2 linked regions of the Prochlorococcus marinus XMU1408 genome follow. The protein of the gene in region 2 binds, or shares a complex with, the protein of the main gene of each other region. Links are inferred from orthologs where the notes say so. Each region holds a gene or a part of one and is shown on either strand. Other genes may lie near its edges.

Evidence for each region. The genes of interacting proteins can lie anywhere in the genome.
Region 1: the proteins of secY (region 2) and secA are in contact, whole or in part, in a crystal structure (PDB 3DIN), measured with the Thermotoga maritima proteins. The link is inferred for Prochlorococcus marinus XMU1408 from one-to-one orthologs. Residues at the interface, in WP_004081795.1 of Thermotoga maritima: Glu108, Gly109, Glu110, Glu111, Ala236, Glu237, Arg238, Arg239, Ile240, Thr241, Ile242, Gln243, Tyr244, Ala245, Arg246, Arg247, Val248, Thr249, Gly250, Arg251, Arg252, Val253, Tyr254, Gly256, Ala257, Ser258, Thr259, Tyr260, Leu261, Pro262; in WP_004082002.1 of Thermotoga maritima: Glu261, Ala262, Arg263, Lys300, Ala301, Arg302, Thr303, Ile304, Ile305, Leu323, Tyr324, Asp325, Pro326, Val329, Ser330, Tyr333, Ile336, Lys340, Phe345, Val349, Glu363, Phe364, Tyr374, Ser375, Gly376, Gly377, Glu393, Ile395, Thr482, Ser483.

Annotation. Positions count from the first base shown.
Region 1 is NZ_QJUE01000006.1:112,865-116,831, forward strand. The notes cover bases 156-3,571. They hold secA (preprotein translocase subunit SecA), read right to left. Parts: upstream 3,191-3,571; coding sequence 356-3,190; downstream 156-355. Other genes in these bases: DNJ73_RS09095 (ATP-binding cassette domain-containing protein), read right to left, coding at 156-334; gmd (GDP-mannose 4,6-dehydratase), read left to right, coding at 3,429-3,571. In the rest of the region: more of DNJ73_RS09095, read right to left, coding at 1-155; more of gmd, read left to right, coding at 3,572-3,967. UniProt on the Escherichia coli protein: Required for protein export, interacts with the SecYEG preprotein conducting channel.
Region 2 is NZ_QJUE01000006.1:12,480-15,671, forward strand. The notes cover bases 361-3,192. They hold secY (preprotein translocase subunit SecY), read right to left. Parts: upstream 2,521-3,192; coding sequence 1,201-2,520; downstream 361-1,200. Other genes in these bases: rpmJ (50S ribosomal protein L36), read right to left, coding at 471-587; DNJ73_RS08525 (adenylate kinase), read right to left, coding at 631-1,179; rplO (50S ribosomal protein L15), read right to left, coding at 2,581-3,033; rpsE (30S ribosomal protein S5), read right to left, coding at 3,040-3,192. Outside these bases: rpsM (30S ribosomal protein S13), read right to left, coding at 1-359. UniProt on the Escherichia coli protein: The central subunit of the protein translocation channel SecYEG. Consists of two halves formed by TMs 1-5 and 6-10.

The DNA.
Region 1 (3,967 bases), 100 kb from region 2 along the record:
AAGGTTTATTTTTAACGTATAATAAGTTATAGACAATATCAGAAATTTGATAGTCTTTATTATTAACCATATCAATCCAATAATTCAAACCATCAAAATCAGCTTTCCTATTAAATAAATTTAAATATATTTTATTGATCTTAAATTCAAGAGATTTTTCATGAGCAACATACTTTGTATATTCATCTTGCCTAGATAATTCATTAGATATCTCTCTTAATGTAATTGATTCATTAGATCGTGAGAGCCAATAATTGATTCCAGATGGATCTCCAGGTCTTCCAAAATATGCTATGTATAATTTTTGCAAATCATTGGTATCAACATTGATCATAAAAAAAATTAATTATTTAATTTATACTTCTACTTTTTTTTGAGCTGGCTGAAACATAAACATCGAATAAATTACATTCCTTCTCATATTTATCATCATATCTAAGAACATATCATATCCTTCATTTTTATATTCTATCAATGGATCTTTTTGACCATATCCTCTTAAGCCAACTGATTCTCTCAATGAATCCATTGACTGTAAATGATCTCTCCAAAGAGTATCTAATTGTTGAAGTATAAAGAATCTTTCAGCTTGCCTCATTATTCCTGGATGAGTTTGCTCTACTTGAGCTTCTTTAATATCATAGGCATTTCTTAACTGTTCTTTTAAAAAATCTTTTAATTCATTTTTATTTAATCCAAGTAATTCTTCAGATTTGAGATCACTTAATAAATAAATAAATTCTTTCACTTTAGAGACTAAATTGACCAAGTCCCATTCCTCAGGTGGTAAATCTTCATTAACATATGCTTCAACTATTTCTTCCATAGTTCTCTGACCGTATCCGATGACTTGAAGTTTCAACTCTTTACCATCTAATACTCTTCTTCTTTCTGAATAAACCGCTTTTCTTTGATTATTCATTACTTCATCATATTCAAATATTTGTTTTCTAATATCATAATAATAAGTCTCTACTTTTTTTTGGGCTCCCTCTAAAGAGCGAGTAAGCATTCCAGACTCAATAGGCATATCTTCTTCAACCCTAAAAGCATTCATTAAACCTGCCACTCTATCTCCTCCAAAAATACGTAGAAGGTTATCTTCCAACGACAAGAAAAAACGTGTGCTTCCTAAATCACCTTGCCTCCCAGATCTACCTCTCAATTGATTATCAACTCTTCTAGATTCATGACGTTCAGTTCCAATTACATGTAACCCGCCTGCTTGACGAACATTTGTTTCTTCTTGATTTAAAACTACTTCATATTCTTTTTTTATTAATTGTATTGCGTTTCTTAATTCCTCGATATTTTTATCCTGTGTTGGTGTTTTCTCGGCAGCAGTAGCAATATAATCATCTAGCTCAATTGAACTAAGAGCTCTGTCACCCCATTCTTTGACTAATTTTGAGGCTAATGAAACTAGCTTTTGTTCAGTTTCTTCACTCAGCAATACAGGAAAAATATTTTTCAGCGATACAGATTGGATTTTTTTTGACCTTTTAGATTGTTGTTTCTCACTTTCACTAAAACCGACTGACTCAGAGTTTCGTTGAAGAGGAATTGGAGGCTTATGACCTTCCTCAGGTTTTATTAAACGAGAACTAAGAATTTCTTTGATTTTCAATCTTGACATATAGTCGCTATTGCCTCCAAGAATTATATCCGTCCCCCTTCCAGCCATATTAGTAGCAATAGTCACAGCTCCTGAACGACCGGCTTGAGCAACTATTTCAGCTTCTCTTTCAACATTTTCAGGTTTTGCATTTAATAGATTATGAGGTATTTGTTGCTCCGACAAAAGAGTGCTTAACAGCTCACTCTTTTCAACACTTGTCGTACCTACTAGAACCGGCCTTCCTTGATTATGAATATCAGCTGTTTCTTTTGCTACTGCTCTCCATTTACCCGATTCAGTTTTAAAAACTTGATCAACCCAATCTTCTCTTGAAATTCTGCGGTTGGTTGGCACAACAGTAGTTTCCAATTTATATGTTTTTTCAAATTCAACTTCTTCAGTCTTTGCAGTTCCTGTCATACCTGACAGTCTGGGATATAGGAGAAAGAAATTTTGGTAAGTAATTGAAGCCAAAGTTTGAGTCTCTGGCTGAATAGGAAGATTTTCTTTAGCTTCAATGGCTTGATGCTGCCCATCACTCCATCGTCTTCCAGGCATGACTCTACCTGTAAATTCATCTACGATTACCGCTTCTTTATCACGAACGATGTAATTAACATCTTTAACAAAAAGTTCTTTGGCCTTAAGAGCATTAGTTACATAATGAGCCCAAGGATCTTTTGGATCAAATAAATCTTTAACCTTTAAAAGCTCCTCAGTTTTAGCAAATCCTTCGTCCGTAAGGATACAACTCCTTTGTTTCTCATCTACTTCATAATCCCCCTCTGGATCAATTCCATCTTTACTGGTATCAATCGCCCTTTTTAAATTCTCTACAACTGCAGCAGCTTTTTGGTATTTTTCTTGCGGACGCTCAACTTGTCCAGAGATAATTAAAGGTGTTCTAGCCTCGTCTATCAAAATCGAATCAACTTCATCAATTACACAAAATTGAAAATCTCTTTGAACAATTTCAGATTTATCAGCTGCCATATTATCTCGCAAATAATCAAATCCCAACTCAGAGTTCGTTGCATATGTAATGTCACAGGAATAGTTCTTTTTTCTTTCTGGAGGGGCCATAGATTGTTGAACTAATCCAACGCTAAGTCCAAGAAAGCGATGGATTTGCCCCATCCATTCAGCATCTCTTCTTGCTAAGTAATCGTTGACCGTGACCACGTGAACTCCTCTTCCTGTCAAAGCATTCAAATAACTGGGCAAAGTAGCAACCAATGTTTTACCCTCCCCTGTTTTCATCTCAGCAATTTGCCCTTCATGAAGAACCATTCCTCCAATCAATTGAACATCAAAATGCCTCATACCTAAAACTCTTTTCGAAGCTTCTCGAACTACAGCAAAAGCTTCGGGAAGCAAATTATCAAGCAAAGCAAGCTGTTCATCAAAAGAAGAAGTCTTTTCAAGCTTTATTCGAAAATTAGATGTTCGAGTTCTTAAATCTTCATCACTAATATTCAATAAATCCTCTTCCAAAATATTGATGTCTGTGACTAGTGGAGAATATCGCTTAAGTTTTCTCCCATTTGGATCTCCTAATAACTTTGCAAACATTTATGTTTATATCAGTTCAATTATTATATTATATTGTTTATGAGAGTTGCAATGCTTAAAGATTAAATATTTTAAATATACAAATTATTATTAATTAATTGTTTATAAACTTTAAATAAAAAAGAATATAGCACAAAGATTTAATCGCTATATAATAAAATTTTTCAGGATTTCTAATCTTTTTTATAGTTAAGAATGCTCAGTACAGTAGGATTCTAAAAAGCGTCAAGAAACAAGGGTGAGTCAAAACAAAACCGCTCTGATCACAGGCATAACAGGGCAAGATGGAAGCTACCTTGCAAAACTTCTACTTGAAAAAGGCTATGAAGTTCATGGAATGATAAGACGATCTAGCCAAAAGAATACACAACTGATAGACAATCTCTCTCATTATGATCACAATCAAAAGCTTCAATTACACTATGGCGATTTAACACATAGCACTAATATCCTTCGCATTATTCATGATGCCCAGCCTGATGAAATCTATAATTTAGGTGCCCAAAGTCATGTTCACGTCAGCTTCGATACCCCTGAATATACTGCCCAAACAGATGCACTTGGACCTTTACGGATACTTGAAGCTGTCAGAATACTTGGACTAACAAAAAAAACTAAGGTTTACCAGGCTAGTACATCTGAGCTGTACGGTCTAGTTAAAGAAACACCTCAAAACGAAAAAACACCGTTTCATCCAAGAAGTCCTTATGGAGTAGCAAAATTATATGCTTACTGGATAGTTGTTAACTATAGAGAGGCATATGGAATGTTTGCTTG
Region 2 (3,192 bases):
TTTCTTCCTGCAACAGTTTTTCTTGCTCCTCTTCGAGTTCGAGCATTTGTTCTGGTTCGTTGTCCACGAACAGGCAAACTCATTCTATGTCTACGCCCACGAACACATCCTATGTCTTGAAGTCGTTTGAGTGCCATTCCTTCTTGACGTCTCAAATCTCCCTCAAGAGTGAATTCTTCAGTAACAGCTCTAAGCTTCTGAACATCACTATCTTCTAGATCCTTTACACGTATATCAGGATTAACTCCTGATTTTTCGAGGATACTCTTGGCTCTGGTTAAGCCAATACCATAGATGTAAGTTAGGGCAACTTCGACCCGCTTTTCGCGTGGTATGTCGATGCCTACAATCCGTGCCACTTAAGAATAATTCGAAGGGGAACAATGAAAGTCATCATAATTTAAAGATGACTTTATTTAAGAAGTAAACGAAAATAATTAATCGATAAAGACTTCTTAAAACTTCAGGGATCAGCCCTGACGCTGTTTATTTCGAGGCCTTTTCTTGTTGATCACATAGATCCGGCCTCTGCGCCTTACGATCTGGTCGTCAGGACTAATTTTTTTAACTGAGGATCTAACCTTCATTGGTGAGACTCTCCAATTTCCAAACTATTACTGTACTACATCGTCAGCCTAAAGCTTTCTCGATACATGAAAACACAACATCTATGTCAGCATTACCATTAATCCCCTCCAGAATTCCTTGCTTGGTATACAAATCAATTAGAGGAGAGGTTTTTTCTCTGTAGATTTTAAGCCTATTGATTATGACTTGTTCGTTATCATCCTGCCTTCCTCTTTCTAATAGCCTTTTAATCAAATAATCGTCGGCGGTTTTTATTAATATTACAGCCTCTAGAGGTTGATTAATTTTTTCTAAAAGTTTTTCTAACGAACTTGCTTGATTGACATTTCTAGGGAAGCCATCAAGCAACCAACCTTTTTTAGTATTCAACAACCTTCCCTCAACAATTGAGAGAACTAAATCATCACTTACTAATTCTCCTTTGTTCATAATCTCCGCAGCTTTAATACCTAAAACTGATCCAGAGGAGACCTCATCTCTAAGTAAATCTCCAGTTGAAAGATGATCTAGTCCATACTTCTTGCAATAAAGATTGGCTTGGGTACCTTTACCTGCGCCAGGCGGACCAAGAAATAGTAATTTATTTTTCATTTAAAAATCATACTAAAGATTTTATTGACGAACTAATCCCTCATATCTTTGTGAAATTACATAAGTCTGAACTTGCTTGGAGGTATCAATTGCAACTCCTACCAAAATCAATAATGAAGTTGCACCAAGCCCTTGAAAGGTTTGAACATTAGTTGCTCTCTCTACTGCAGCAGGGACAATTGCTACTGAACCGAGAAATAAACCACCAAGTAAAGTTAGACGGTTTTGAACACCTGAAAGATAATTAGAAGTAGAACTACCAGGCCTTACGCCTGGAATTGCAACACCGCCTTTTTTTAAATTAGAGGCAATATCTATTGGATTAATTGTTAAAGAAGCGTAAAAATAAGCGAATCCCAATATCAATGCAAAAAATGTAATTGCATATGGCCATGGGTTCGATGAGCCAGGATTCAATGAGCTAGCAGCCTTAATAAGTAATGGGTTTTGAGTGAAATTCGCAATTGTTATTGGCAGAAAAATCAATGCTGAGGCAAAAATTATTGGCATAACCCCACCAGCATTTAACTTTAGAGGTAAATAACTTTGCCTACTTGGTAAAAGAGCTGTGCCTCCCATTTGACTTTTTGCACTTACTATTGGGATTCTTCTCGCACCTTCTTGAACAAAAATAATGCCAACAATAGTAATCAAAAAAACTATTAGTAAAATTATTATGCCTAGAACATCTGCTCGATCTCCAGTTTGAGCTTTTTCAATCGTAGAACTAAGTGCCTTTGGTAAAGTTGCAACAATGTTCAAGAAAATAACCAAAGAAGCTCCTTGTCCTATTCCTTTTTCAGTAATAATCTCACTAAGCCACATAACTATCATCGATCCAGTAACTAATGCTAGGGATGTTTGTACAACAAATTCAGTTTCGCCAAGTCCTTCTACTGAATATTGTCTAAGAATTAAAGCAAAAACTGTACTTTGAACTAATCCCCATCCTAAAGCGACATATCGAGTGATTTGAGCAATTTTTCTTCTTCCTGCCTCACCTTCATTTTTCTGTAAATCTTCTAATTGAGGTAAAGACGCAGTTAGCAACTGAATAATGATTGAAGCATTGATGAATGGAAGAATACCCAGTGCAAAAATACCCAAAGTTGAAATTCCACCGCCTGTAAAAATATCAAGGAATCCAATTAATTGTCCCCCCTGATCAATAAAAGATTTAAAAGCCTCTCTATCTATTCCTGGCATAGGAATGTAAATTCCTAATCGAACAATTAATAAAAGCCCAAGGGTTGTAATTACTCTTCCCCTAAGCTCTTCGTTACTAAAAAGCTGAGTAATTACTTCGCCTGCGCTTGGGTTACGGCCACGACTTATTAACATTTAAGAATGAAAATTTGTTTAAAACTAATGTATGAAAACTATATTTTCAAGGCTAAGAACTTAGGAGAATAGCTCGCATGTTCCTCCTACTTCCTCTATTTTCTTTTTGGCAGTTTCTGTGAAAGCTGCTGCTTGAACAGTAAGTTTGACTTCTAACTTACCGTTTCCGAGAATTTTCAGTGGATTTTTTGGCTTCGTAAGAATACCCTGCTTAACCAACAAATCAAGATTAACGACTGTGCCTTCTTTTAACGAATTTAAACTAGAAACATTAAGTACAGAAAAATTTTTCTGATTCACTATTGGAAAATGCTTTAATTTTGGAACTCGCCTGTATAAAGGCATCTGCCCTCCCTCAAAGCCAGGCCTAGTAGGTCTTCCTGAGCGAGATTTTTGTCCTCTCATCCCAAAGCCACAACTAGCACCCTGACCAGCAGCGATACCTCGACCTTTACGCATTTTTTTACGTCTAGATCCTGTATTTGGCTGAAGTGATTCCAATTTAATAGTCATGATTTTTTAAGAATAAATCTGCTCAAGTGAAATACCACGCTCTCTTGCAGTGGCTTTATGAGTGCGCAATTCACTCAGCGCAACCATTGCAGCACGAGCATTATTTAGAGGGGTCTTACTACCTAATCTCTTTGCAAGTACGTTTTTTATTCCAGCCAA